Linked DNA regions of Nisaea sediminum. The protein of the gene in region 1 interacts with the protein of each later gene in a pairwise test. Links are inferred from orthologs where the notes say so. Each region holds a gene or a part of one and is shown on either strand. Other genes may lie near its edges. The genes, in order: ftsH and hflC.

What was found.
Region 2: the proteins of ftsH (region 1) and hflC interact in binary tests that used the Escherichia coli proteins (3 or more experiments, as listed by UniProt). The link is inferred for Nisaea sediminum from one-to-one orthologs.

The regions. Positions count from the first base shown.
Region 1 is NZ_JACZCQ010000013.1:45,325-59,748, reverse strand. The notes cover bases 10,874-13,855. They hold ftsH (ATP-dependent zinc metalloprotease FtsH), read left to right. Parts: upstream 10,874-11,388; coding sequence 11,389-13,323; downstream 13,324-13,855. Other genes in these bases: folP (dihydropteroate synthase), read left to right, coding at 13,328-13,855; tilS (tRNA lysidine(34) synthetase TilS), read left to right, coding at 10,874-11,342. Outside these bases: IG122_RS21360 (response regulator), read right to left, coding at 1-462; IG122_RS21355 (YebC/PmpR family DNA-binding transcriptional regulator), read left to right, coding at 886-1,638; crossover junction endodeoxyribonuclease RuvC, read left to right, coding at 1,675-2,253; Holliday junction branch migration protein RuvA, read left to right, coding at 2,250-2,873; Holliday junction branch migration DNA helicase RuvB, read left to right, coding at 2,903-3,949; ybgC (tol-pal system-associated acyl-CoA thioesterase), read left to right, coding at 3,942-4,448; protein TolQ, read left to right, coding at 4,456-5,187; protein TolR, read left to right, coding at 5,191-5,640; IG122_RS21320 (energy transducer TonB), read left to right, coding at 5,645-6,607; Tol-Pal system beta propeller repeat protein TolB, read left to right, coding at 6,643-8,013; peptidoglycan-associated lipoprotein Pal, read left to right, coding at 8,182-8,691; tol-pal system protein YbgF, read left to right, coding at 8,864-9,949; more of tilS, read left to right, coding at 9,921-10,873; more of folP, read left to right, coding at 13,856-14,424. UniProt on the Escherichia coli protein: Acts as a processive, ATP-dependent zinc metallopeptidase for both cytoplasmic and membrane proteins. Plays a role in the quality control of integral membrane proteins.
Region 2 is NZ_JACZCQ010000003.1:506,080-520,521, forward strand. Bases 3,690-6,689 are described here. They hold hflC (protease modulator HflC), read right to left. Parts: upstream 5,628-6,689; coding sequence 4,752-5,627; downstream 3,690-4,751. Other genes in these bases: IG122_RS07500 (DegQ family serine endoprotease), read right to left, coding at 3,690-4,258; IG122_RS07505 (DUF2065 domain-containing protein), read right to left, coding at 4,524-4,712; hflK (FtsH protease activity modulator HflK), read right to left, coding at 5,624-6,689. In the rest of the region: IG122_RS07485 (acetolactate synthase 3 large subunit), read right to left, coding at 1-617; tRNA (adenosine(37)-N6)-dimethylallyltransferase MiaA, read right to left, coding at 780-1,745; phosphoserine phosphatase SerB, read left to right, coding at 1,777-2,673; more of IG122_RS07500, read right to left, coding at 2,759-3,689; more of hflK, read right to left, coding at 6,690-6,808; iron-sulfur cluster carrier protein ApbC, read left to right, coding at 6,951-8,105; IG122_RS07525 (GNAT family N-acetyltransferase), read right to left, coding at 8,102-8,620; IG122_RS07530 (dihydrofolate reductase), read right to left, coding at 8,625-9,149; IG122_RS07535 (thymidylate synthase), read right to left, coding at 9,158-9,952; IG122_RS07540 (tetratricopeptide repeat protein), read left to right, coding at 10,124-11,641; IG122_RS07550 (SspB family protein), read left to right, coding at 12,087-12,551; IG122_RS07555 (fumarate hydratase), read left to right, coding at 12,637-14,247; IG122_RS07560 (alpha/beta family hydrolase), read left to right, coding at 14,258-14,442.

The DNA.
Region 1 (14,424 bases):
CTTGCGGCGGCGGTCGGGACCGAAATAGTCGTCCGTGCGCACGAAGGGGCGTGGATGTTCGATCACCGCGACGATGCGCTGAATGAGACCGACACCGGACAGGGGCTTGGCGATAAATTCCGTCACGCCGGCATCCCGCGCCATCTCGATCCGGTGCGCCTCGGTGTGACCGCTGACCATGATGATCGGCAGAAATTCGTCGGGACTGTGCGGCGACGTCCGGATCCAGCGTGTCAGCTCCAGCCCGTCCATCTCTTCCATCACCCAGTCGGTGATGATGACGTCGATCTGGTACTCGCTCAGCTTGCGGATCGCATGGTTCCCGTCGCGTGCGTCGACGATGTTCTTGACCCCGATCGCCTGCAGCATCGCGCGCAGCACTTCCCGCATCGGCTGACTGTCCTCGACAATCATGACGGTCAGACGCTGGAATCGCGCTTCGTTGATCGGCCCTAGAGACATGTTCAACCCTGTTTTCCCGGTCCCAATTCATTGAAGTTTCGGGGACCTTCGAAAATCACGCAAAGTTCAGGGAGTTTAGTCGACTTCCGATAGGGAAGGCTATAGTCAGATTGTTTCTCTCTCAATCCAAAGTGGCGAATAAAATTACCAAGTTCCGTATATGGCGATTTATCGCCCTGCTGCAAAAATCCTCTGTCAGAGATGCGCATTGGCACAATATCTGGTATAAAATTTCCCGAGATCGACTAGACTGGGTCAGGCTTAATTTGGCGGAAATCTGCGGTCCGGTAGTGTGAAAATCTGTCCGGGGCTCTTGACTTGGCGCCCGATTCGCAGATTGTTCCGGCCCGCCGGTCCGGTCGGGCAGACGAACCGCCGCGCCGGCAATTCGCAAAAGCCGGACTCCATTGAGGACTGAAGGAAATGGCAGGGCATTCCCAATTTAAGAACATCATGTACCGGAAAGGTGCGCAGGATAAGAAGCGCGCCAAGCTGTTCACACGGCTGATCCGGGAAATCGCGGTCGCGGCGAAGGCCAGCACGGACCCCGCATCGAACCCGCGTCTGCGCTCCGCGATCCAGGCGGCCCGCGAAGCGAACATGCCGAAGGACAATATCGACCGTGTCCTGAAGAAGGCCGAAGGCGGCGGCGAGGACGATAACTACGAGGATATCCGCTACGAAGGCTATGCGCCCGGCGGTGTCGCGATGATCGTCGAGGCGCTGACGGATAACCGCAACCGAACGGCGTCCGAAGTGCGTGCCGCTTTCTCCAAGCATGGCGGGACGCTCGGCGAGACCAATTCGGTCAGCTTCATGTTCGACCGGATCGGGCAGATCAGCTATCCGGCGGACAAGGCGGGGGCTGACGACATGTTCGAAGCGGCACTCGAGGCCGGCGCGGAGAATGTCGAGTCCACCGAGGACGGTCACGTAATCACCTGTGCGCCGGACGAGCTGAGCGCCGTCCGGGAGGCGCTCTCGGAAAAATTCGGTGCGCCGGAAAACGCGGAGCTCACCTGGAAGCCGCAGAACACGGTGCCCGTCGACGAGGGGCAGGCGGAAACCATCATGAAGCTGCTCGCCGTGCTTGAGGACAATGACGACGTGCAGTCGGTCTCGGCCAATTTCGAGATCCCGGACGACGTCATGCGCAAGCTGACGGCGGCGGCCTGATCGCCGTTTTGCGTAAACTGGGGAGATGCTGCTGACATGAGGCTTCTCGGTCTCGATCCGGGCCTCCGTTTCACCGGCTGGGGCGTCATCGACGTGGACGGCAATCGTCTGCGTCATGTCGCCAACGGGACGTTGAAGTCGACGGCCTCCCTGAGCATCGCCGAGAGGCTGCTGGAGCTGCATGACGGCGTGCTTGAGATCATCGAACGCCATCGCCCCGACGAGGCGGCGGTCGAGGAGACCTTCGTCAACAAGAACCCGGAATCGACCCTGAAGCTGGGGCTTGCCCGCGGCGCCGTGCTGCTGGCCCCGGCCAAGAAGGGGATGCGGGTGACGGAATACGCGCCGAACCGGGTGAAGAAGACCGTGGTCGGGGCCGGGCACGCCAACAAGGACCAGATCCAGGTCATGGTGACCAAGCTGCTGCCGGATGCCGCCTTCGAAAGCCCGGATGCGGCCGATGCGCTTGCGGTCGCGATCTGCCACGCACATTTCGCCCAGAGCCGTCATGCCTTCGGCGACTCTGTCGGGGTCTCCCGGATCCGCAAGCAATCCGCGACCGGCGGCTATGAGAAGGCCGTGCAGGCGGCGCTCAGGAAGGAGATGGGGCTGTGATCGCGAAACTGCGCGGGATCCTGGACTCTTTCGGCGACGGCTCGGCGGTCATCGATGTCCGCGGCGTCGGCTATCTGATCTTCGCCTCCAGCCGGACCCTCGGACGCCTCGGCGACCGCGGCGGCGAGGTCTCGGTCCATGTCGAGACCCATGTCCGCGAAGACCATATCCATCTCTACGGCTTCGCCGACAAGGCGGAGCAGGATTGCTTCCGGATGCTGCAGACGGTTCAGGGTGTCGGCGCCAAGGCGGCCCTCTCGATCCTCTCCGCGCTCTCGCCGGACGAGATCATCCGGGCCGTCGCGGCCGGCGACGCCAAGATGCTGACCCGCGCCGACGGGGTCGGGCCGAAGCTGGCCGGGCGCATCGTCAACGAACTGAAGGACAAGGCGGTGAACGTCTCCCTCGGAGCGGACGCCGCCGCGCCGGCAGCCGCCGGAAAGGGCAAGGCGACGTCGAAGGAGTCCGCTGCGGTGGCGGACGCGATCTCGGCCCTCGTCAATCTCGGCTATGACCGCAGCGTGGCCTATGGCGCGGTCCACGCCGCGGCAAAGTCCGCCGGCGCGGATGCCGGGCTTGACCAGCTCATCACCGGCGGTCTGAAGGAGCTCGCCTCGTGAGTGCCTGGGAAGACGAGGAGGGCGGCCGCCTGGTCGATGGGGAGCGCTCCGTCGAGGATACCCCGGAACGGGCGCTCCGGCCGGTCACGCTCGACGATTTCGTCGGCCAGAAGCAGAGCCGGGAAAACCTCAAGGTTTTCATCGAGGCTGCCAAAGCCCGCGAAGAAGCGATGGATCACACGCTGTTCTTCGGCCCGCCCGGTCTCGGCAAGACAACGCTGGCGCAGATCGTCGCCCGCGAGCTCGGGGTGAACTTCCGTGCGACTTCGGGTCCGGTGATCGCAAAGGCGGGCGATCTCGCAGCGCTTCTGACCAATCTGCAGGCCCGCGACGTGCTCTTCATCGACGAGATACATCGCCTTAATCCTGCCGTAGAGGAAGTGCTCTATCCCGCCATGGAGGACTTTCAGCTCGACCTCATAATCGGCGAGGGGCCGGCCGCGCGTTCGATCCGCATCGATCTGCCACCCTTTACGCTGGTGGCGGCGACCACGCGCTCCGGCCTGATCACGACGCCGCTCCGCGAACGCTTCGGCATTCCGTTGCGGCTGCAATTCTACACCCCGGAGGAGCTGCAGAGCATCGTCATGCGCGGTGCGTCCCTGCTCGGCATGAACCTGCTGCCGGACGGTGCCACCGAGATCGCAAACCGGTCCCGCGGCACGCCGCGCGTCGCCGGGCGCCTGCTGCGCCGGGTGCGCGACTTTGCGGCAGTCGCCGGGGTCGAGGAGATTGGCCAGAAGGCGGCCGACGGCGCGCTCAACCGGCTCGATATCGACGAGCGCGGACTGGATGCGATGGACCGGAAATATCTGCGCTGCATCGCCGAGAATTACGGCGGTGGACCGGTCGGGGCGGAAACACTGGCCGCCGCGCTTTCCGAACAGCGCGACGTGATTGAGGAAGTGATCGAACCCTATCTGCTCCAGCAGGGCCTGTTGCAGCGGACACCGCGCGGCCGGGTGCTGTCCGAGGCCGCCTACCGCTATCTCGGTCTTGCCGCGCCGAATCGCACGCCGGCCGAAGTCGCGCAGATGACCCTGCTCGAGGACGATCCCGAGGGGTGCGATGTCTGAGCGCAAGTCGATGCCTGCGGTGACCTCGTTCACGGCGGATGGCGCCCATGTGCTCCGCGCCCGGGTCTATTACGAGGACACGGATGCCGGCGGCGTCGTCTATCACGCCAACTACCTGCGCTTTGCCGAGCGCGGTCGGACGGAATATCTCCGAGATCTCGGTATTTCCCAGTCGGAACTTTCCGATGCTGAAGGCGTTTTTTTCGTGGTTCGGCGCAGTGTCATCGATTTCCGCCTGCCGGCCCGTCTGGACGATGCGCTCGAGATCGCGACGCGGATCGCGGAGACGAAAGGCGCCTCCTTCGAGGTGGAACAGGAAATCAGAAAAACGGGAACTGACGGCCATCTGGTTCGGGTCGCAAGCACGATCGCGTGCATCGACGCCAAGGGCCGGCCTGTCAGGGTCCCGAAATCGGTCCGGGAAAAACTGGACCGTCCGATCATGGCTGGGACGAACCAGGAACCGCCGAAGGCGGACGTTCAGAAATCCGGGGATTAGCATCTAGATGGAACAGACAGTCGTCGACACCGTAGCGCTTGGGGGTACGGCCGCCACCGACATGAGCATCTGGGGCCTCTTCCTGGCCGCGGACTGGATCGTGAAGACCGTGATGGTCATCCTGATCCTGGCCTCGGTCTGGAGCTGGGCCATCATCGTCGACAAGACGCTGAAGCTGCGCCGTCTCTCCAAGGCGGCCGAGGATTTCGAGGAAAGCTTCTGGTCCGGCGGCTCGCTTGAGGACCTTTATGACCGGATCGGCGGGCAGCCCGGCGATCCGATGACGGCTGTGTTCTCCGCCGCGATGCGGGAATGGCGCCGCTCGGCCGCCAAGGGGCTGACCTCCAAGGGTTCGGAGATCCGGGCGAGCCTGCGCCAGCGCATCGAGCAGGTGATGCAGCTTTCGATCGGCCGGGAGATGGACCGGCTGGAAAAGCACATGACCTTCCTTGCCTCGGTCGGCTCGGTCGCGCCCTTCGTCGGCCTGTTCGGCACGGTCTGGGGGATCATGAACAGCTTCCAGTCCATCGCCGCGACCAAGAACACCTCGCTCGCGGTCGTCGCGCCGGGGATCGCCGAGGCGCTCTTCGCCACCGCGCTCGGTCTGATCGCCGCCATCCCGGCGGTCATCGCCTACAACAAGATCTCGACCGACCTCGGCCGTTTCGCAGGCCGTCTGGAAAGCTTCTCGGCCGAGTTCGCCTCGATCCTCTCGCGCCAGCTCGACGAGGGGGGCTGAGCCATGGCCGCTTCCATGATCGGAAACGGGCGCGGAAAGGGGCGGAACCGCTACCGCCCGCTCAGTGAGATCAACGTGACCCCGCTGGTCGACGTGATGCTCGTGCTGCTCATCGTCTTCATGGTGACGGCGCCGCTGCTCACCGTCGGCGTGCCGGTGGATCTGCCGAAGACCGAAGCGGCCCAGCTCACCGACGAGGTCGAGCCGCTGGTGGTCTCCGTCAATGCGGAGGGCGTGATCTTCCTGCAGGAAACCGAGGTGCCGCGCGAAAACCTGGTGCCGCGGCTGAACGCGGTCACCGGACAGCGACCCGACGTGCGTATCTTCGTGCGCGGCGACAAGGCGATCCAGTACGGCACGGTGATGGAAGTGATGGGGCTGATCAGTGCCGCCGGCTTCACCAAGGTCGCCCTGCTTGCCGAGATTCCGGACACGATGAAGGGAACGCGCTGACACCATGCGCACGGGGCTCACCATATCTGTCGGCCTGCACGCGGCGGTCTTTGCCATCGCCTGGTTCGGCCTGCCCCAGCTCCGGAACGACGACATCCTTCCGGAGCAGCTGGTGATCGTCGATATGGTACCGATCACCGAGGTGACGAATACCCCGACCGTGACGGCCGAGCCTGAAAAGCCCAAGGAGCCGGAGCCCGAAACGCCGAAGCCCGAGCCGAAGGAAGCTCCGCCTCCGCCGCCTCAGGCCGAAGCTCCGCCGCCTCCGCCCCCGCCCGCCCCGGCGCCCGAGCCAGCACCGAAACCCGTCGCCGAGGCCCCCGAGCCGGAACCGGCGCCGGTTCCGAAGCCTGCACCTGCAAAGGAGCCGGAACCGGAGAAGGTCGCCCAGGCGCCGCAGCCGGCGCCCAAGCCGCGCCCGAAGCCGCGCGCTCCCGTGCCGGATCCGAAGGACACGGCGGAGAAGCCGAAGAAGGACGACAAGAAGCAGGATTTCTCGCGTCTGCTGAAGACGCTCGAGAAGACCGAGCCGACGGTCGCGGCCAAGCCGAAAGAGGAAGAGAAGAAGAAAGAGGACAAGACCGATCCGCTGAAGGACGTCTTGGCGAAGCTGAACGCGCCCGCGCGCAGCCGCTCCGACAAGGCCTTCGATCCGGAGAACAAGGTCTCCGTCAGCGAGATCGACGCCGTCCGCCGGCAGATCGCGCAATGCTGGAACGTGCCGGCCGGCGCCAAGGATGCCGGGGATCTCTATATCGAGATCGCGCTGCAGATGAACGCCGACGGCAGCGTGCGGGACGCTCGCATCGTCGATCAGTCGCGTCTTTCCCGCGACACTTTCTTCCGCACCGCCGCCGAGAGTGCGCGGCGCGCGGTTCTGAGCTGCGGCAAGCTTCCGCTGCCGCCTGAAAAATACGAGGCATGGAAGACCATCACCATGACCTTCAATCCGAGGGATCTGCTGTGAAGATCTGCGATCACGACCGACTTGAGAGGCCGATCATGAGGTTCGCTGGACTGTCCCGGACTGCCGAATTTTCACCTGCCGCGCTGTTCTGGCGTCTGCTCCTGCCCGCCCTGTTCGCCGCGCTTTGCTTCGCCGGCACGGCACGCGCCGAGCTCCGGATCGATATCACCCAGGGCAAGGTCGATCCGCTGCCCGTGGCGATCGCGGACTTTACCGGTAACAACGGTGAAAGCGCCCAGATCGGCCGCGACATTGCGGCGGTGATCGCGGCAAACCTGGAGCGTTCCGGCCTCTTTGCGCCGATCAGCAAGTCGGCCTTCATCCAGCAGAATGTCTCGCTGAGCGCACTGCCACGGTTCGGTGACTGGCGGATCATCAACGCGCAGGCCCTTGTGCATGGCGCGGTAAGCTTCGAGGCCAGCGGGGCGGTGAAGGTCGAGTTCCGGCTCTGGGACGTCTTTGCGGAACAGCAGATGGTCGCGAATGCCTATACCACGGTGCCCGCGAACTGGCGCCGCGTCGCGCATATCATCTCGGATGCGATCTACCAGCGCATGACCGGCGAGAGTGGCTATTTCGACACCCGTATTGTCTATATCGCGGAGAGCGGCCCGCCGGACCGCCGGACCAAGCGCCTCGCGATCATGGACCAGGACGGCGCCAACAACCGTTTCCTGACTGACGGCCGCGATCTCGTGCTGACGCCGCGTTTCTCGCCGACCCTGCAGGAGATCACCTATCTCGCCTATTACAACGACAAGCCGCGGGTCTACATCTTCAATATCGAGACCGGACAGCAGGAGGTTCTCGGTGATTTCCCGGGCATGACCTTCGCACCGCGTTTCTCGCCGGACGGCAACCGGGTGATCATGAGCCTCGCGCGGAACGGCATCACCGACATCTACACGATGGATCTGGCGACCCGCAGGGTCCGGCGCCTGACCGACAGCCCGTCAATCGATACCTCGCCGACCTTTTCGCCGGACGGCTCGCAGATCACCTTCAACTCCGACCGGGGCGGCACGCAACAAATCTACGTGATGGACTCAAGCGGCGGGAACGTGCAGCGAATCAGTTTCGGAAAGGGGCGCTATGCCACGCCGGTCTGGTCGCCACGCGGGGACTTGATCGCTTTCACCAAAATGGCGGGCGGGCAGTTCTATATCGGTGTCATGCGGCCCGACGGAACCGGCGAGCGTCTGTTGGCGCAAGGCTATCTCGTGGAGGCTCCGACCTGGGCCCCGAACGGGAGAGTTTTGATATATTTCAAGCAGTTCCCATCGGATTCATCCGGTCGTGGTGGCAAAACCAGACTCTATTCCATTGACCTTACAGGGTATAACGAGCGCGAAATTGTCACTCCGGTGGACGCTTCCGACCCCGCATGGTCGCCCTTGATTCCCTGACTGCGGGCAAATATATTGCGCGCGATCGAGCGAATCCGATAACGAGCGGCTATCCCAACGTGTTGAAATCTGTTAAACAACACAAAGGATTGGCGCGTCCAGCTATGAGTCGCAGGGGCACGACCGTTAACTTGGATCGAAGGCTCACTTCCGTGGGGGTGTTTTAGAATGGCTAAGAAGTTTCTTTCAATCGTGGCCGCGGCGTTGCTCGTTGCCGCGTGCTCGACCGACCAGGAGACTGCTTCCCAGTCGGGCGGCGCGGGATCGACTGTGCCGGCTGCGAACCAGCCTGCGACGAGCGCGGCGCCGTCCGGCCCCGTAGCAGGGTCCCGCGAGGAGTTTGTCGCGGAAGTCGGTGATCGGGTTTTCTTCGACTTCGATAAATACGACCTGTCGTCTGAAGCGCGTACGACGCTTGAGCGCCAGGCTTTCTGGCTGCGCAAGTACCCGAGCGTGACGGTCACGATCGAAGGTCACTGTGACGAGCGCGGTACCCGTGAATACAACCTCGCCCTCGGCGAGCGTCGTGCCACCGCGGCGAAGGACTATCTGGTCGCGCTCGGTATCGATGCGGGCCGTATCGCGACCATCAGCTACGGCAAAGAGCGTCCGGTTGCGTTCGGCAGCAACGAGGAAGCCTGGGCCCAGAACCGTCGTGGTGTGACCACCATCAACTAAGGTTCTGCCGGTTGACGTGAATAGGACCGCGCCGGTCTGGGGTTCCAGACCGGCGCGTCGTCTTTTGAGGTGCAGGGCATCGGGTGCGATCAGCCGCATCGATGCCATATTCCTGCTCGAATATCGGGCGATACTGGGCTTTGCGGTAAATCAGAGGCCGGGAGTTTGAAGTATGATCAGGCGGTACGGAGTGCGCGGGTTCTGTCTGTTCGGCGCGGCTGTCGCGATAGCCATGACGTCGATCGGGTCTGCCGCCGCGCAGGATGTGCAGAATCTGCTTAACCGGCTCGACCGGATGGAGCGGGACATGCAGGACCTGCAGCGCCAGCTCTATCGCAACACGCTCTCGACTCCGGGGGCCGGCGGCGCCGGAACCGGGATTACGGCGACACCTGTCAGCCCGGCTCCCATCACCCGCGGCTCCGGGTCCTCCGCCTCTGCGGGGGGCCAATCGGGATCGCTCGACACCAGCTATGCCGCGCGCGTCGAAGTGCGTCTGCAGCAGCTGGAAACGCTGATCCGCTCGCTGACCGGCAAGATCGAGGAGGTCGAGTTCCGCGTCGAGCAGAATTCCGGACGCCTCGACCGGCTGGTGCGCGACATCGATTTCCGGCTGCAGGCGCTGGAGCAGGGCGGCGCGCCGGTTCAGTCCGGCGAACCCCGTCCAGGTGGCGGCGCGATCGCCCAGGCTCCGCAGGCTGAGCCTGCGCCTGTTCCGGGGCAGGGTCAGGGGGTTCTGGGGACCTTGAGCCAGGCCGAGATCAAGGCTGTGGACGAGGGAACGGCCCAGCTGCCCGCACCGGAGGGCGGCGCGGCGGCGAGCAAGCCCGAGGCGGTGGCGAGTGCTCCGTCGGCCGGACAGATCCTCCCGGACGGGACGCCGGAGGAACAGTACAAGCACGCGTTCGCCTATCTGCAGAAGCAGGATTTCGACTCCGCCGAGAAGGCCCTGAGCCTGTTTCTCGAGCGCCACCCGAAGAGCCCGCTTGCGGGCAATGCCATGTACTGGCTGGGCGAGACCTATTACGTGCGCAAGGACTTCCCTCTCGCGGCCAAGACCTTCGCGACCGGCTACACCGATTACCCGGGCAGTTCGAAGACCGCGGACAATCTCTTGAAGCTCGGCTTTTCCCTCGCCCGTATGGATCGCAAGGACGATGCCTGCGTCACCTTCGACAAGCTGAGGGCCGATTTCCCGAATGCGTCGGACAATATCAAGCGCCGGGCGGATGCCGAGCGCAAACGCATCGGCTGCTGATCTCCGGCCCGGACGGCGGGAGAGCGCCGAGATCGGCGTCGCGCCGGTCGGCGAGGACGAGTTCGGCCGGCTGATCCGGGCCGTTGAGCCGGCCTTGACCGACGCGCCACCGTCGCTCTTTCTCGCCGGTGTTTCCGGCGGTGCCGACAGCATGGCCCTCTGCCTGCTCCTTGATCGCTGGTGCCGGGCCAATGGGCACCGGTTCCGAGCCCTCATCGTGGATCATGGGCTGCGGGCGGAGTCCGCGGCGGAAGCCGCCCGTGTGTCCGGCTGGCTGCAAGCCCGCGGTATTGCGTCCGATATCCTCCGCTGGTCCGCGGGCAAGCCGGTAGCTGGCGTTCAGGCGGCGGCGCGCGCGGCCCGGTTCGCGCTCATGACGGGTCGTGCCCGGGAGCTTGGGGCCCGGGGAATTTTCCTCGCGCATCATCTCGAAGACCAGGCCGAGACCATGGTCATGCGGCTTGGCCGGGACAGCGGTCCCGACGGGCTCGCGGGAATTCGGATGCGTCAAATGCACGCGGAATTCCCCGTCTATCGGCCGCTGCTCGGTATTTCGCCGCAGCGCCTCAGGGCCCATTGTGTGACGGAAGCCCAGGCCTGGATCGAGGACCCGAGCAACCGGAACCGCAAGTTCGAGCGGGTCAGGGTGCGCCAGGAGGCGGACGGCCGTCGCGCCGCCGGTCTGGACGCGATGGTGCTCCATCGTGTGGCATCGGTGTTCTCCCGGCTCCGGGATTGGAGCGACGGCACGCTAGCCTCCTTCCTTCGGGAGGCGGGAGAGCTCGATCCGCGCGGTTTCGTGCGCCTCGACCCGATCACGCTCAAGGGGCTGCCCGCGGCCTTGCGTCGCAAACTGCTCTCCGGCCTGCTGCAATCCGTCGGCGGGGGAGGCCATCCGCCGCGTGGGGAAAGTCTGGCGCGGCTCGAGCGCTGGGTCTCCGAGGGCGGCTTCTCGCGTGTCACGCTCGCCGGGTGCCTGGTCTGGAGAACGGAAAAGGACGGCATCTGGATCGTGCGGGAGACGCCACGCGGCCTGCGGCCCCGGATTGTCGGGGCCGGCGCCGGGTTACGCTGGGACGGTCGCTTCGACGTCATCTGGCGCGAGGACCGGCCTGCCTGGGTACATATGCTGACCCGCGCGGGCGACCGCCGCCTGCGCCGTCTGCGGCCTCCGGCAGGGTCGGCGCTGGCGCTGCCCGAGAGTGTCCGATGCTCGCTTCCGGCGGTCACCGACCTTGACGGGCGTCTCTTTGCCCCCCACTTTCCGGAGACGTGGACAGATGCGGCGCAGTCGGAAGACGGCCGTCTTCAAATAGAATTTCGTCCCGCCGTACCCTGGGTCGCAGATGCGTTCCGGGCGAGCAGGGATGACAGGGCCGGAGCGAAAGTCTAAGAATGGGCCTCCGGCTGTATAGGAACCCTACCGAGGCACGATCAGCGTGAACAATTTCGGCAAGAATCTCGCACTGTGGATCATCGTCGGCGTCCTGCTCGTCGCGCTGTTCAACCTGTTCAACAGTTCGAACAAGACCGGCAGCTATCCGAACTTCGCCTTTTCGGATTTCCTTGGCGCCGTCGAACAGGGCCGCGTCACCGACGTCGTGATCCAAGGCAACACCATCAAGGGCCACTTCAACGACGGCCGGAACTTCGCGACCTACGCGCCGAACGATCCGGGCCTCGTGGACCGGCTGCGCGAGGGCGGCGTCAGGATTTCCGCGGCTCCGCCGGAAGAGGGCATGTCCGGTCTGCTCGGTATCCTGATCTCCTGGTTCCCGATGCTGCTTTTCATCGGCGTCTGGATCTTCTTCATGCGTCAGATGCAGGGCGGCGGCGGCAAGGCCATGGGTTTCGGCAAGAGCCGCGCCCGCCTGCTGACTGAGAAGGTCGGCCGGGTGACCTTCGACGATGTCGCCGGCATCGACGAGGCGAAGACCGAGCTCGAGGAGATCGTCGAATTCCTGAAGGACCCGCAGCGCTTCCAGCGTCTCGGCGGCAAGATCCCGAAGGGCTGTCTGCTCGTCGGCCCTCCGGGCACCGGTAAGACGCTGCTCGCCCGCGCCATCGCCGGCGAGGCGAACGTGCCCTTCTTCACCATTTCCGGTTCCGACTTCGTCGAGATGTTCGTCGGCGTCGGCGCGAGCCGTGTCCGCGACATGTTCGAGCAGGGCAAGAAGAACGCGCCCTGCATCATCTTCATCGATGAAATCGATGCGGTCGGCCGTCACCGCGGCGCCGGTCTCGGCGGCGGCAACGACGAGCGCGAGCAGACCCTGAACCAGTTGCTGGTCGAGATGGACGGTTTCGAGGCGAACGAAGGTGTGATCCTGATCGCCGCGACCAACCGCCCGGACGTGCTCGATCCGGCCCTGTTGCGTCCCGGCCGCTTCGACCGTCAGGTCGTCGTGCCGAACCCGGATATTCTCGGCCGCGAGCGCATTCTCAAAGTTCACATGCGGAAAGTTCCGCTGGGGCCCGACGTCGATGCCAAGGTCATCGCGCGCGGCACCCCGGGCTTCTCCGGCGCCGATCTCGCCAACCTCGTGAACGAGGCCGCCCTGCTCGCCGCCCGCAAAGGCAAGCGCGTGGTCGGCATGGCCGAGTTCGAGGAAGCCAAGGACAAGGTCATGATGGGCTCGGAGCGCCGCTCCATGGTCATGACCGACGAGGAAAAGGCGCTGACCGCCTATCATGAGGCCGGTCACGCCGTGGTCGCGCTGCACTGCCCGGACAGCGACCCGATCCACAAGGCGACCATCATCCCGCGCGGCCGCGCGCTGGGCATGGTCATGCGCCTGCCGGAAGGCGACCGGATCTCGCTTTCCCGCGCCAAACTCTATGCCGACCTGCGCGTCGCCTGTGGCGGTCGTCTGGCGGAAGAGATCATTTTCGGCGAGGAGCGGGTCACCACCGGTGCCTCCTCCGACATCCGCATGGTCTCCGATATGGCGCGCCGCATGGTCACCGAGTGGGGGCTCAGCGACAAGCTCGGCTTCCTCGCCTATTCGCAGGACCAGCAGGAGGTCTTCCTCGGTCATTCCGTGACCCAGCAGAAGAACGTTTCCGATGCGACCGCGAAGGTGATCGACGAGGAAATCCGCCGGATCGTCGACGAAGCCTATTCGGACGCGCGCCGGATCCTCGTGGACAATCACGACGAGCTCGAAACTCTCGCCAAGGGGTTGCTTGAGTACGAGACCCTCTCCGGCGACGAGATCAAGGCTCTGCTGGCGGGCGAGAGCCTGCACAAGGAGAACAAGGAAGACGGGCCGAAACCGGGCGCCGGACGCCGGTCCTCCGTTCCGACCGGGGGTGCCGAGGGCAAGGGCAAGCCAGGCGGTGGGCTGGAGCCCGATCCCCAACCCGGCGAATAGACCGATGGCCGAAATCCTTCGAGAGGCCGCGCTTCGGCGCGGCCTTTTGCCATCCGGAGCGCGGCTGCGCCTGCGTCCGGATGGGCTGCTCTGGGGCGAGAGTGCCGCGCGCCTTGCCGATGCCGGCGTTGCCCGGCCGCTCGCGGGCGGACCCGGCGCCTTCACCACTGTCGAAATCATTGCGCGCTCGGGCGAGGCGATCCATCTGATCGGACCGGTTCCGCTTGGCATCGCTGCGGAATGGTCGGCCGGAGAAGGTCTCGCGGACGCCTTCGAGGCGGAAATGCTCGCGCTGACAGCGGCGCGCGCACCGCTCTGCGGGTTGCCGCAGGGCCGGCCGCTGGTCATGGGCATCGTCAATGTGACCCCCGACAGCTTCTCCGACGGCGGTGACTTCGCTGAGCGTGACGTCGCTGTCGACCATGCCTTCGAGCTTCTGATGCAGGGCGCCGACATCCTGGATATCGGGGGCGAGTCGACCCGTCCGGGTGCGGACCCGGTCCCGGTCGATGAGGAGCTGCGCCGTGTCGTGCCGGTGATCGAGGGCATCCGCCGCCGCGCGGGAGCCAAACGCCCGGTGATCAGCGTCGATACCCGCCGCCCGGACGTCATGCGTGCGGCTCTCGATGCGGGAGCCGACATCGTTAACGACGTGACCGGGCTCAAAGATCCGGAGAGCCGCCGCATCGTCGCGGAGGCGGGCGTTCCGGCGATGCTGATGCATATGCGCGGCGAACCGCAGAGCATGCAGGGAGAGGCGGTCTACGATTTCTCGCCCCTGCAGGTTCTCGAGGAGATCGAGGCGCGCGTGCTCGAGGCCGAGCGGGACGGCATCGCCCGGGCGCGCATGATCGTCGATCCCGGCATCGGATTCGCCAAGAACGCCAGGCATAATCTCGAGGTTCTGGCCCGGCTCGGTCTGCTCCATGGACTTCGATGTCCGGTTCTGCTTGGCGTCTCGCGCAAGCGCTTCATCGGTCTGCTCAGCCGGGAAGAGCCAGCGAAACAACGGGTTCCAGGCTCCCTCGCGGCAGCGCTCGCCGGGATCGAGCAGGGCGTGCAGATCCTGCGCGTGCACGACGTCGCCGAGACGGCGCAGGC
Region 2 (14,442 bases), on another replicon or contig:
ATCGCATCGGGCTCGCCCTTCACCTGCGGCTTGTAGCTCGCATGCTCGTGGCCATTCGGCGCGTAATACGGCCCCTCGGCGAACAGCACGTCCTTCGGCAGATCGACCACCACCGGGCCCGGACGGCCGGTCTTGGCGACATAGACCGCCTCATGGATGATGTCGGCGAGCTTGGTGACGTCCTTCACCAGGTAATTGTGCTTGGTGCAGGGCCGGGTGATGCCGGTCGTGTCCGCTTCCTGGAAGGCGTCGTTGCCGATCAGATGCGTCGGCACCTGGCCGGTCAGGCAGACGATCGGAATGCTGTCCATCAGCGCGTCGGTCAGGCCGGTCACGGCATTGGTCGCGCCAGGGCCGGAGGTCACCAGCACGCAGCCCACCTTGCCGGTGGAGCGGGCATAACCCTCCGCCGCATGGACAGCGGCCTGTTCGTGGCGCACGAGAATGTGGCGGATCCGGTTGGACTTGAAGATCTCGTCATAGATCGGCAATACCGCCCCGCCGGGATAGCCGAATACGACCTCTACGCCCTGATCCTGCAACGCCTTGAGAATGATTGCCGCCCCGTTCATCTGGGCGTCGGGTTTTCGGGCATGCGGCGTGCGCGGGGTAGCCATTTTACCGTTCCTTTCTCAATTCACATTCGCAGTTGCGGCAAGAGCCGCGCCCGCACATTTGCGGGCAGGATCAGAAAAACCCAGTCAAATCAGTACGATTCAATGGATCAAAGACGAATATCGCGACACCGAAGGCGTCGCGACGGGGCGGAACCTAGACCGTCAGTTATGCCCGGTCAACAGAAACTGACGAATATTCTTAAAGATTTTTGCGTCCGATCTTTCCGAATATTGCTTTTCGACCATCAAATTTGCATGGACCTGATTGCGGAACCACGTCATCTGGCGCTTCGCATAGCGCCGCGTGTCCCGCTGCGCAAGCCGGACGCATTCCTCGCGCGAAATTTTTTCTTTAAGAAAATCAATAATTTGCGGAATACCCAGCGCCTTCATGGACGGAAGCGCCGGATCGAGATTGAGCGCCATCAGGGCGCGAACCTCGTCCAGCCCCCCCTCTTCCAGCATTCTTTCGAAGCGCAGATCGCATCTGCGATACAAGGCCGCACGCTCCGGCAGAACGGTCACGGTGAAGAACGCCATCCCCTCCGGCACCCGCGCGGGCTGCTCCTGCCACTCGGACAAGGGCCGGCCGGTTTCCTGAAGGACCTCCCAGGCGCGGATCAGGCGCTGGCTGTCGCCGTCATGCAGTCTGGCGGCGAGGATCGGGTCGCCCTCGGCGAGACGCCTGCGGAGCTCGGCACCGCCGATCCGTGTATGCAGCGCCCGCGCCTCTGCTCGCACTTCGGGCGGGACCTCCGGCATCTCGGAAAGCCCGTGCGTCAGCGCCCGGAGATAGAGACCAGTCCCGCCGCACAGGATCGGCACCCTGCCCTCCGCCGCCGCGGCATGAATCTCCGCCAGAGCGCGTTCGCGCCAGAGTGCGGCGGAACAGACCTCCGCCGCGCCGAGAAAGCCGTAGAGCCGGTGTGGAGCACGTGCGAGATCCTCCGCCCCCGGCCGTGCCGTGACGATCGCGAGCTCGCGATAGACCTGCATGGAATCCGCATTGATGACGGTGCCGCCCAGGTCTTCGGCGAGATCGACGGCAAGCGCGGATTTCCCGCTCGCGGTCGGGCCGCCAATGACGACAACGCGGATCGGCTCCGCTGAGGAAACTTCACTGGACATGAATATGGCGCTTACGCGATAAGCCGGGGCCATGCAACACGTGCTTACCCTCACATCGAACCCGGCAAGCCCAGCTCTTGACGCCTCCGTGGTCGAGCGTGCCGAGGATGTCCTCCGCACCGCCGGACTGACGGTCGGCGCCGCCGACTGGCTCGATCCGGATACCGCGCTCGACTTGCCATTCGACGGCACTGTTTCGGAGAGCCTGTCTGTGGCACTGCATGAGGCGCTCGCGGGCCTCGCTGTCGACATCAATATCCAGGCAGCCGAAGGGCGCCGGAAGCGGTTGCTGATCGCCGACATGGATTCCACCGTCATCACGTCGGAATCCCTCGACGATCTCGCGGCCTATGCCGGCATCGGCGACAAGATCGCGCCGATCACAGCCCGCGCCATGCGTGGCGAGATAGACTTCGAAGGCGCGCTGAAGGCACGCGTGGCGATGCTGGCCGGCCATCCGGCGAGCCTGCTCGACCGCCTGCTCAAGGAAGTCGAGATCACACCCGGCGCCCGAACCCTCGTCGCGACAATGAAACGCGACGGCGCATACACAGCTCTGGTTTCCGGCGGTTTCACCTCGCTGACCGGGCCTGTGCGCGAGCGCCTCGGTTTTCATACCGACCGTGCGAACACGCTGAACGTCACCGGCGGCGCGTTTACCGGGACTGTCGGAGAGCCGATCCTCGGACGTGACGCGAAGCTGGTGGCGCTGAACGAGTTTTGCGCCGAACTCGGGATCGGGCCGGGGGATGCCGTGACGGTCGGCGACGGGGCCAACGACCTTGCCATGCTGCAAGCCGCCGGAACCGGTGTCGCCTTCCGCGGCAAACCGGCGGTGCGCGAAGCCGCGCGGTTCCGTATCGATCACGGCGATCTGAGTGCCCTGCTTCATCTTCAGGGTTACAGGCGCGCCGATTTCGCTCCCTGAGTGAACGCATAAAACAACGGCGCCGGCCTTTCGACCGGCGCCGCGCGTCGCACCCGCTAGGGCTGCCTGGGGGGGCGGGGGGAGATTAGCCCTCAGTAATGCGGAGTGCGACAAACCTCATCTCGCCGCCGCGATTCACGGTGAGGAGCACCGATTTCTTGCCGGCGCTTCTGGCGTCCGAAATGCCCTTCTGCACGCCGTCCGGAGACGAAACCGCGTTCTGCTGAACCTCGACGATCACGTCGCCGGCCCGGAGATCACGAGCGGCCGGACCATCCGGATCGACTTCCGTCACGACGACCCCGGACGCGTCGCTATCGAGCGAATACTTGGACTTCATTTCGTCGCTGATCGCCGACAATTCAAGGCCAAGCGACTCGACCCTATCCGGCTCTGACGGAGCCGGCTGCGGGCCACCGCTGGTCAGCAGAGCCTGCTTCTCGGCTTCCTCGAGCTCTCCGATATTCGCCGTCACGCGAACCTTCTTGCCGCCGCGCCAGAGCTCGACCGGAACGTCCCTCCCGATCGGGGTCTGCGCGACGATCTTCGGCAGTTCCCGCATGGTATCCACGTCGCGGTTGTTGAATTTCAGGATCACGTCGCCTGCCCTGATTCCGGCCGTCTTCGCCGGGCCCTGGTCATTGACGTGAGCCACGAGCGCGCCGCGCGCACCGTCGAGAGACAGGCTTTCGGCGACCTCGGGGGTCACTTCCTGGATCCGCACACCGAGCCAGCCGCGGCGGGTGCGGCCGAATTCCTTGAGCTGCTTCACCACAGGATCGGCCAGTGCGGAGGAAACCGCGAAACCGATGCCGACCGAACCGCCGGACTGCGAGAAGATCACGGTGTTCACACCGATGACCTCGCCGTCGATATTGAACAGCGGGCCGCCGGAATTGCCCTTGTTGATCGCCGCGTCGGTCTGGATGAAATCGTCATACGGACCCTGCCCGATGTCGCGGCCGCGGGCCGAGACAATACCGGCCGTAACCGTTCCACCGAGGCCGAACGGATTGCCGATCGCGACAACCCAGTCGCCGACCCGCATCTTGTCGGAATCGCCAAACTTGACCGCCGGAAGGTCGACCCCTTTCGGATCGAACTTGAGTACGGCGATGTCAGTCTTCGGATCGGTGCCGACCAGCTCGGCAGCGAATTCCGTGTCGTCCTGCATGCGAATCAGGATCTCGTCGGCGTCCTTGATCACGTGGTTGTTGGTGACGACGTAGCCGGCCTTGTCGATGATGAAGCCTGACCCGAGCGACTGGGCGCGACGCGAGCGGCGCTCGTTATCGGGTCGCATCCGGTCTTCGAATTCCTTGAAGAACTCCTCGAAGGGAGTGCCCGGCGGCAAGGTGCGTCCATTGTCGGATGCGGTGATGGTTTGTGTCGTGGAAATGTTCACGACCGCGGGCAGCAGTTTCTCCGCCAGGTCGGCGAAGCTCTCCGGAGCGGCCCGGGCGAACGCCGGAGCGGCCGGCGTAAACGCCGGTACGGCCACGGCAACCGCCAGGAACCCGGCCATAAGACCGTTTCTGAGGCCTTTCAAGACCATGACAGAGACCTCTGTGGTGACGCCTTTCATGTTTCCATAGCTCCTTAGCCAAGCTTTTCTGTTCGTTCGGAACAGGGAACCCGCATCGCACCGGCGACCAGGCCGCGCACGGCAGTCCGAGTGCCATTCGTCCCTAAGAAACACGTCAACAAGGTGGGGACGATCAGGCGACTGTCAACGCCATCCCTTCCATAATGTCAGATATAGCCGCAGGGTGTGGCGGCATTATGGTGAGAATTGCACAACTATGTCCGAAAAGGGGCATGTCCCGGCAGGGCAGCACACGCGATTGTGCTTACGCGGCCCGGATCAGCCATGCCAGCCCGAAGCCGATCGCCATCGCGATCAGACCCGCGCGGCGCAGGCTCGCCGGATCCATTTCGAGGGCCAGCCGCATCATGTGCTGCATGCGCCCCGGCATCAGCGCATAGAGACAGCCCTCGATAAAAAAAACGAGGGCAAGCGCCGTCAGAAAATCTGTCACGGCCCCTGCCCCCGCCTGTTCCCGGGTTGCGCGGCGTCCCTACTTGGACGCCGGCGCTCCCTGGATGTCCTTGAAGTACTTGAAGAAGTCGCTATCCGGCGAAAGCACCATCGTGGTGTCCCCCGACTTCATCGCGTTCCGATAGGCCTGCATCGAACGGTAGAATGCGAAGAACTCCGGATCCTGGCCGAAAGCATCGGCGTAGATCTTGATCGCCTCCGCATCGCCCTGACCGCGCAGGATCTCGGACTGCTTCTTGGCTTCCGCCACGATGACCACGCGCTGTTTGTCGGCATCGGCGCGGATCTTCTGCGCCTCTTCCTGACCCTGCGCCCGGAATTCCTTGGCCTCGCGTTCACGCTCGGACTTCATCCGATTGTAAATATTGAGGCTGGTTTCTTCCGGATAATCCGCTCGGCGGATCCGCACCTCGACCAGTTCCATGCCAAGCGGGCGGGCGCCGTCATTGGCCTGGGCCCGGATGCTGGCCATGATCTGGATACGCTGATCCGACAGGATGCTCAGCAGCGTCTCGTTACCGAGAACGCGGCGCAGCGCCGAATTGATGATCGGGCTGAGACGCGAGCGCGCGCCGAGTTCGTCGCGAACCGTTTGATAGAACAGCAGCGGATCGACGATCTTGAAACGCGCGTAGCTGTCCACGTCGAGACGCTTCTGGTCGGAGAGGATGACCTGCTGTTTCGGCGGATCGAGATCGAGCACGCGCTTGTCGTAGTAGATCACGTTCTGCCAGGGCATCTTCACTTTGAGGCCCGGATCCTTGACGGCCGCCTTCGGTTCACCGAACTGGAGCACGATCGCCTGCTGAACCTGAGAGACGACGAAAAGGGAAGTGAAGGCGACGATCCCCGCGATCAGGACCAGTACGCCGATAATGGCGAGTCCGCGGTTCATTGCGTGCCTCCCGTCGAGGAGCGGTTCTGCTGGATCTGCTTCTGCACTTCGGGCAGAGGCAGATATGGAACCACTCCGCCTTCGCCGCTAGCGCCGTTGTCGATGATGACCTTGTTCACGTTGCCGAGAACCTCTTCCAGTGTCTCGAGATAGATCCGCTTCTGGGTCACGTCCTTGGCCGCCGAATAAGCCGTGTAGACGGACCGGAAGCGGTCGGCGTCACCGGTTGCGCGGTTGATGACTTCCTGACGGTAGGCGTCCGCCTCCTCGATGATCTGCGCCGCCTCGCCCCGGGCCCGCGGGACAACGTCGTTGCGGAACGTCTCGGCTTCGTTTTTCAGCCGGTCCTTGTCCTGACGGGCACGCTGGACCTCGTTGAAAGCGTCGATCACCTGCTTCGGCGGATCGACCGCGAGCAGCTGGACCTGACGCACATCGACGCCGGCCACGTATTCATTCATCAGATTCTGCAGATCTTCCTGCACCGTGCTTTCGATCAGCTGACGGCCTTCGGTCAGCGCGACCTGAATCGGCCGTTTGCCGATGGCGTCGCGCATCGCGGACTCTGCCGCCATTTTCACGGTCTCTTCCGGATCCTGGAGATTGAAGAGAAAGTGGCCGGCATCGGCGATACGCCAGAACACGACGAAATCGATATCGACGATATTCTCGTCGCCGGTGATCATCTGGCTTTCTTCGGGCACGTCACGCTGCACGGAGCTGCGGCTGGAGCCGTCGCCGGAGCTGCGGTAGCCCACCTCGATGCGGTTTTCGCGCGTCACGTCCGGCCGGATGACGGATCCGATCGGCGACGGAAAATTCCAGTGCAGGCCCGGGTCGGTCGGCACGCCGGTATAACGGCCGAAAACAAGCTCAATGCCCTGCTGGTTCGGCTGCACACGGTAGAGGCCGGAGAAAAGCCAGAGTGCGAGAAGACCGACGACGACAAGAGTGATCCCGGTCGGACCTCCGAGGCCCTTCGGCAACATGCCCCTCAACCGCGCCTGGCCCTGGCGGATCACCTCGTCGATGTCCGGCGGCTGCTGGCCGCCCCCACCACCGCCGAAACCTCCCGGTCCGCGGCCGCCCCAGGGAGACTTGCCGCCTCCACCGCCGCCTGACCCGTTACCACCGCCGCCGCCCCAAGGACCGCCGCCACCACCTTGATTACTCCAAGGCATATATGTTTCCCCTCATTTCCAAGCGCATCGTCGCTCTTAGCAGATGCCCCCCCGGTTGCAAAGAAATAGGGGAAGCGTATATCTGCTTGCGCACCACAGAGTGCTGCATCCGCATATTGGCCAAAAGCCGGAGAAATCAAGCATGGCACGGGTAACGGAAGAACAGGTCCTGGCGGCGCTGAAGGCCGTCGAAGACCCCGACAAGGGGCAGGACATCGTCAGCCTCGGCATGGTGAGCGGCCTTGTCGTCAAGGACGGCAATGTCGGTTTCGCGATCGAGGTCGACCCCCAGCGCGGCCCACAGCTCGAGCCGCTGCGCCAGGCAGCGGAGAAGGCCGTCGACGGCCTCGCCGGCGTGCTCTCCGTCACCGCCGTGCTGACGGCCCACCGCCCGTCCGGACAAGGTCAGCCGCCGCAGCAGGGCGCGCCGAGGCAGGCGCCGCAAGCCGGCCCCGGAACGCAGGCGCGCCCGGCGCAGAACACTCAGAAGACGCTGGTCCCTGGCATCAAGTCGATCATCGCCATCGCCTCGGGCAAGGGTGGTGTCGGCAAATCCACCACCGCGATCAACCTCGCGCTCGCGCTGAAGGCGTCCGGCCTCACCGTCGGCATCCTCGACGCCGATATCTACGGCCCCTCCCTGCCCCGCATGATGGGCATTTCCGGCCGCCCGACCACGGAGGACGGCAAGACCCTAAAGCCGCTGGAGCGGTTCGGGATCAAATGCATGTCCATCGGCTTCCTGGTGCCGGAGGACAGCCCGACGATCTGGCGCGGGCCTATGGTGATGAGCGCGCTGGAACAGATGCTGCGCGACGTGCTCTGGGGCGAGCTCGACGTGCTCGTGGTCGACATGCCGCCGGGCACCGGCGACGCCCAGCTCACCATGTCGCAGCGCGTGCCGCTCGCCGGCGCCGTGATCGTCTCGACGCCGCAGGACATCGCCCTGCTGGACGCCCGCAAGGGCCTCAACATGTTCCGCAAGGTCGATGTGCCGGTGCTCGGCATCATCGAGAACATGAGCTATTTCCTCTGCCCGAGCTGCGGCGAGCGCTCCGACATCTTCGGCCATGGCGGCGCCCGCGACGAGGCCGAGCGGATCGGCGTCGATTTCCTCGGCGAAGTTCCGCTGCATATGGACATCCGCGAGACGTCGGATGCCGGTAACCCGATCGTCGTTTCCGCTCCGGAGAGCGCGCATGCGGTTGCCTACAAGGGCATCGCGGAGAAGGTCTGGGCGAAGATCGGCAGCGGCGACAGCGGGCGCCGGGCGGCGCCCAAGATCGTCTTCAACTAGACGCCGACAGTGGCGCTCCGCCGTTCCATGATCACGGTGTCGCGCCACTGCCCTTCCATCGGGCCGTAGGTCATCTTGGCGATCCGCTCGCGGCGCCCGAGAACGCGGAAGCCGTAAGCCTCATGCAAACGGATGCTGGCCTCGTTCTCGGGGAAAATGCTGGTCTGCAAGGTCCAGAACCCGGCACGCTCGGAGGCCGACACCAGCGCTTCGAGCAGCTTCCGTCCGACACCCTGTCCGCGTGCGTTTGCCGAGATATAGATGCTGTGCTCGGCGACGCCGCGATAGACCGCGCGCTTGGAGACCGGCGTCAGGGCGACCCAGCCGACGACTTCGCGGCCGATCGCCGCCACGAGCCGGCATTCCGGCAGATATTTCTCGTCGAAGGCCGGCCAGTCGGGCGCAACGGACTCGAAGGTCGCGTGACCGGTCTCGATCCCGGCCTGATAGATCGCCAGCACCCGGCTCGCATCCTCCGGAACCATCGCCCGGATTTCGATCGCGCTTGCGGTCATGGCCTCAGCTCCGCTCCAGCGTGACGAAACTGTGCGCCGGGCTGCCGTCCTTCTCCGGATGGTCCGTCCGCTCCGTCTCTCTCCAGTCCGCGCGGTCGAAATCCGGGAAACGGGTCTTGCCCTCGACCTCGAGATGGATCTCGGTGACGTGCATGCGCTGCACCTTGTCCATCGCCTGACGGTAGATCTCCGCTCCTCCGAAGACAACGATCTCGTCGACACCGTCATTCAGCGCAATGCGGCGCGCCAGATCCAGCGCCTCGGTAACATCGTGAGCGACCTGCACGCCGTCCGCCTTGAAGCCGCGGTCGCGGGTGACGACGATGTTGGTGCGCCCCGGCAGCGGCCGTCCGATCGACTGGAAGGTCTTGCGCCCCATCACCAGGGGCTTGCCCATGGTGATCCGTTTCACCCGCCTCAGGTCGTCCGGAAGATGCCAGGGCATCTTCTCCCCGTCACCGATCACGCCATTGTCGGAGACGGCGACGACGATCGCCGGCACCGGAAACTTCACCACTTTGTCGCTCATGAAAGGTCCTAGACCGCGACCGGCGCGGCGATGTGCGGAGCGGCCTCGTAATCGAGCAGCTCGAAATCCTCGAAACGGAAGGCGAAGAGGTCGGTCACCTCCGGATTGATCCGCATGGTCGGCAAACGTCCCGGAATGCGCTGCAACTGCTCGCGGGCCTGATCGAAATGGTTCTTGTAGAGATGCGCATCGCCGAAGGAGTGAATGAACTCGCCCGGCTTCAGTCCTGTCACCTGGGCCACCATCATGGTGAGCAGCGCATAGGAGGCGATATTGAACGGGACGCCGAGGAAGATGTCCGCGCTGCGCTGGTAGAGCTGGCAGGAGAGCTCGCCGTCGGCGACATAGAACTGGAAGAGGCAATGGCACGGCGGCAGCGCCATCTTCGGCACGTCCGCCGGGTTCCAAGCAGTGACGATCAGCCGCCGGGAATCCGGCCGGTCGCGGATATCGTCGAGCAGGTTCCGGATCTGGTCGATCGTGCCGCCGTCGCGGTCCGGCCAGGAGCGCCACTGATGACCGTAGACCGGACCGAGATCGCCGTTCTCGTCCGCCCACTCGTTCCAGATCCGGACCCCGTTCTGCTGCAGATAGGCGATGTTCGTGTCGCCCGCCAGGAACCAGAGAAGTTCGTGGATGATGGATTTCAGATGCAGCTTCTTGGTCGTCAGAACCGGAAATCCCGCCGAAAGGTCGAACCGCATCTGGTGGCCGAAGATGGAGCGCGTGCCGGTCCCGGTTCGGTCCGTCTTGTCCGTTCCTTCCTCCAGGACCTTTGCCATGAGATCGAGATATTGCCGCATGCGGGAGTCGCCCAGTCGAGTTCCGAGTAATAGGATATATATTGTGAAGCCGTGCCCGGCCAACGCAAGCGATTGCGGTTCGCCAGCGATTGCAGATTGACACCCGTCTGAATCCGCTCGCACTTTTGCCCCGATCATTCCTGCCGACGGGACCGGACCGAAAGGGCCACGATGCCGGATAGCCGCGACTCATTGCTGGCCGACAGCCGCCGCCTGATGACCGAAGGCAGATGGAACGAGGCCTGCGCGCGCCTGGAACAAGGCCTCGCCGCGGCGCCCAGCGACATACTGATCGCCTTTACCCTCGCGACGGCCTACCGGCTCTCCGGTTCCACCGAGCGCGCCGCCGACCTGTTCGATCGCCTGCACAATGCGCTACCGGACATGGCCGAGGCCGCGGTCGGTCTGGCCCAGTGCCGGTCTGATCTCGGCGCACCGGACGAGGCAAGAACGGCACTGCGCCGCTTCGCCATCCGCAACCCGGAGGCGTCCCAGGTTTATTCGGCGCTCGGCGAGATCAGCTTGAAAACCGGGTGCAATGACGATGTCGTTGCGGCATTTTCCCGCTCGGTCGCGCTCGCCCCGACGGCGGCACATCACGGCAACCTCGCCGAGGCCCTCAGCCTGCGAAACATGTTCGAAAGCGCCGAGCGCCACTACAAGGCCGCCCTAAAACTCGCGCCGGACAGTCCGGCATCGCGACGGAATTACGCCATTCACCTTCTGGTCCAGGGCAAGGTCGAGGAAGGGTGGCGCGCCTTCGAAGCACGGCTCGATCCGCGTCTGCCCGACGCGCCCGCACGCACCCTGACACTGCCCCGCTGGGACGGAAGCGACATTCGTGAGCGGCACCTGCTTGTGGTCAGCGAACAGGGCCTCGGCGACGAGATTCGCCTCGCGGCTTTGCTGCCAGAACTTGCCGGGAAAGCTCGGCAATTGACGGTCGAATGCGACCCGCGCCTTGTTTCGCTGTTCGAACGGTCACTTCCCGGCATCCGGATCCATGCCTTCTCCCGCATCAAACGGGGCGGTCGCGGCCACTATTCCTATGGCTGGCTGCCGCCGGAAGATGGCCCGGACTGTTACATCGAACTTGGCAGCGTCGCTTTCAGGCTCGCCCGCCCGCTGACCTTGCCGAATAACGATCACGGTTTCCTCAAACCTGACCCGGACATTTCGGCGCCGCTTCGGGACCGGCTGCGCGATCAGCCGGGGCCCGCGCGCTGGGTCGGCCTTTCCTGGGCCAGCGGAGCGCAGCATTTCGGCCGCGCCACGAACTATCCGCCCCTCGAAGCCTGGCGCGATCTCCTGTCGCTGCCGGACGTTTCCTTCCTGTGCCTGCAATACGATCCGACGGCCGAGGATATCGAGCGGCTTTCGGAGTTCTCGGGACAGAATATCCTGCAGCTCGAAGGACTGGATCTGCGCAACGACATCGAAAGCCTCGCCGCCCTTTCCGGCTGCCTCGATCTCGTACTCTCCGTCGGTAACGCGACAGCCGCGCTCGCTGGTGCCGTCGGGACACCGACCATCGAATTGCTGTCAACGCCCGGCTGGGTCCCGCTGATCGAGGGACAGGACAGTTTTCTCGCCGCGAACCACCGCTGCACGCAATCCGTTCCCGGAGACTGGAGCGCGCCGATGAAACGTGCGAGAGAACTCGCACTCCTGCGTCTCGCGCAATCCTGAATCTCTCGATCTGCGGCCAACTCTCCTCTTTTTCCCGAGGGCACAAGCGCCTATATTCAGCCTGTCGGGCAACCGACTATGGCGATAAACGGCCTATGGAATAAGCATTGCGGACCCGGGGGCGGTACCCGGCGCCTCCACCAAAGATATCTGGCCTCACGGCTGGCTCCTTGGGGGCGAAATAGGATCGACGCGTGTGGTAAAGATAGTCTTTTCGCTCGGCATGGTTCCGCCGTTATCGGGCCATTATAGTAGTTGCAAACGACAACTATGCGGAAGCTCGCCTCGCTGCGTAAGCAGTCAGGTGCTTCAATTAAGTCCTAAGGGTTCGCACTTTTAGGCGGGGTTTGGGGCGCACCTGGCAACAGAAGCGTCCCGCTTAAATTTGAGAGTGCCGAACGACGCGTACCCGGGGGAAATTTTGGAAGAGCCTTTCCAATACGACATGATGGTGGACGAGGCGCTGCGCGGAGTTGTCCGGCGCGCGCTCCGACAGGTCGCGCAGCATGGCCTCCCCGGCAATCACCACTTCTATATCACCTTCAAGACCCGGGCCGATGGCGTCTCCATTCCGCCCTACCTGCTTGAGAAATATGCCGACGAGATGACCATCGTGCTCCAGTTCCAGTTCTGGGACCTGGAAATCGAGGAAGAGCTCTTCACCGTCTCGCTCAGCTTCAACGACGTGCGCGAGCGGCTCGTCATTCCGTTCGCGGCAATCACCGGGTTTGCGGATCCGTCCGTCAAGTTCGGGCTCCAGTTCCAGACCCTCGACGAGAGCGAGCTGGAAGACATGGACCTGCCCGAAATGTCCGACGACGAGGCCGCGGAAGAGCTGCCGGAAAACGACGGCAATACAGAGGCCATGGGCCAGGTCGTCTCGCTCGATAATTTCCGCAAGAAGAAGTAAGGTCCGGCGCGCCTGCGCCTCGGGCCGGCCATAACGGGACGCGACCAACGCGACCGAAGTGCTGAGCTATGCTGGAGAGAGACTGATGGAAGAGATGAACTTCACCGAGATGTTTCCGCTCGCGGAAGACAAGACCGAATACCGCAAGCTGAGCGGCGACCATGTCGGCGTCGAGAAATTCCGCGGTCAGGACATGCTCGTGATCGAGCCGGAAGCCTTCACGCTGCTGACCGAGCAGGCCTTCCGCGACATCTCCCACCTGCTGCGCCCGGCGCATCTGCAGCAACTGAAGAACATCCTCGAGGACAGCGAGGCGACGAACAACGACAAGTTCGTCGCCTACGAGCTTCTGAAGAACGCGGCCATTTCCGCCGGCGGCGTGCTGCCGATGTGCCAGGACACCGGCACCGCCATCGTGATGGGCAAGAAGGGCCAGAACGTCTTCACCGGCTTCAACGAGGAACGCGACATCGCGCGCGGCGTCTTCAACATCTACACCAAGCACAATCTGCGCTACAGCCAGATGGCGCCGCTCGACATGTTTACGGAGAAGAACACGGCCTCGAACCTGCCGGCGCAGATCGAGCTCTATGCGACCGAGGGCGACGCCTACAAGTTCATGTTCTGCCAGAAGGGCGGCGGCTCGGCGAACAAGTCGTTCCTATATCAGGAAACCAAGGCGATCCTGAACCCGTCCGCCCTGATGAAGTTCCTCGACACCAAGATCCGCACGCTCGGCACCGCGGCCTGCCCGCCCTATCACCTCGCGATCGTGATCGGCGGCACCTCGGCCGAATTCAACATGAAGACGGTGAAACTGGCCTCGACGAAGTATCTCGACGGCCTGCCGACCAAGGGCAGCGAGTCCGGCCACGCCTTCCGCGACGTGGAGATGGAGCAGCAGGTGCTGAAGATGACCCAGGAAATGGGCATCGGCGCGCAGTTCGGCGGCAAGTATTACTGCCACGACGTCCGCGTCATCCGCCTGCCGCGCCACGGCGCCTCCCTTCCGGTCGGCATCGGCGTTTCCTGCTCCGCCGACCGCCAGTGCTTTGCCAAGATCACGAAGGACGGGATCTTCGTCGAGAGGCTCGAGACCGATCCGGCGAAATACATGCCGGACATCGATCCGAGCGAGTTCGAGGGTGACGTGGTGAAGATCGATCTCAACAAGCCGATGGAAGAGATCCGCAAGACCCTCAGCCAGTATCCGATCAAGACCCCGGTCTCGCTGAGCGGCCCGATCATCGTCGCGCGCGACATCGCCCACGCGAAGCTGAAGGAGCGCCTCGACAGCGGCCAGGGACTGCCGGACTACATCAAGAACCACCCGGTCTATTATGCAGGCCCGGCCAAAACCCCGGAAGGCTACGCTTCCGGCTCGTTCGGTCCGACCACCGCCGGTCGCATGGACTCTTACGTCGATCCCTTCATGGAAGCGGGCGGCAGCTTCGTCATGCTGGCCAAGGGCAACCGCTCGCCGCAGGTTCGCGAAGCCTGCAAGAAGTACGGCGGCTTCTATCTCGGCTCCGTCGGCGGCGCGGCCGCGAAGCTGGCGCTGGACAGCATCAAGAAGGTCGAGGTGCAGGAATATCCGGAGCTCGGCATGGAAGCGGTCTGGCGTATCGAGGTCGAGGACTTCCCGGCCTTCATCGTCACCGACGACAAGGGCAACGACTTCTTCTCCAACATCTGATCCCTGCCCGGTGCCGGCATCAGACTTCCTCGAGAACGGCCCCGAGAATGCGCCTGCGACCCTGATCCTGGCGCACGGGGCCGGTGCGCCGATGGATACGCCCTTCATGAACCGGGTCGCGGAGGGCATCGCCGAAGCCGGGTACCGTGTCCTGCGGTTTGAATTCCCCTATATGGCAGCCCGCCGGACCGAAGG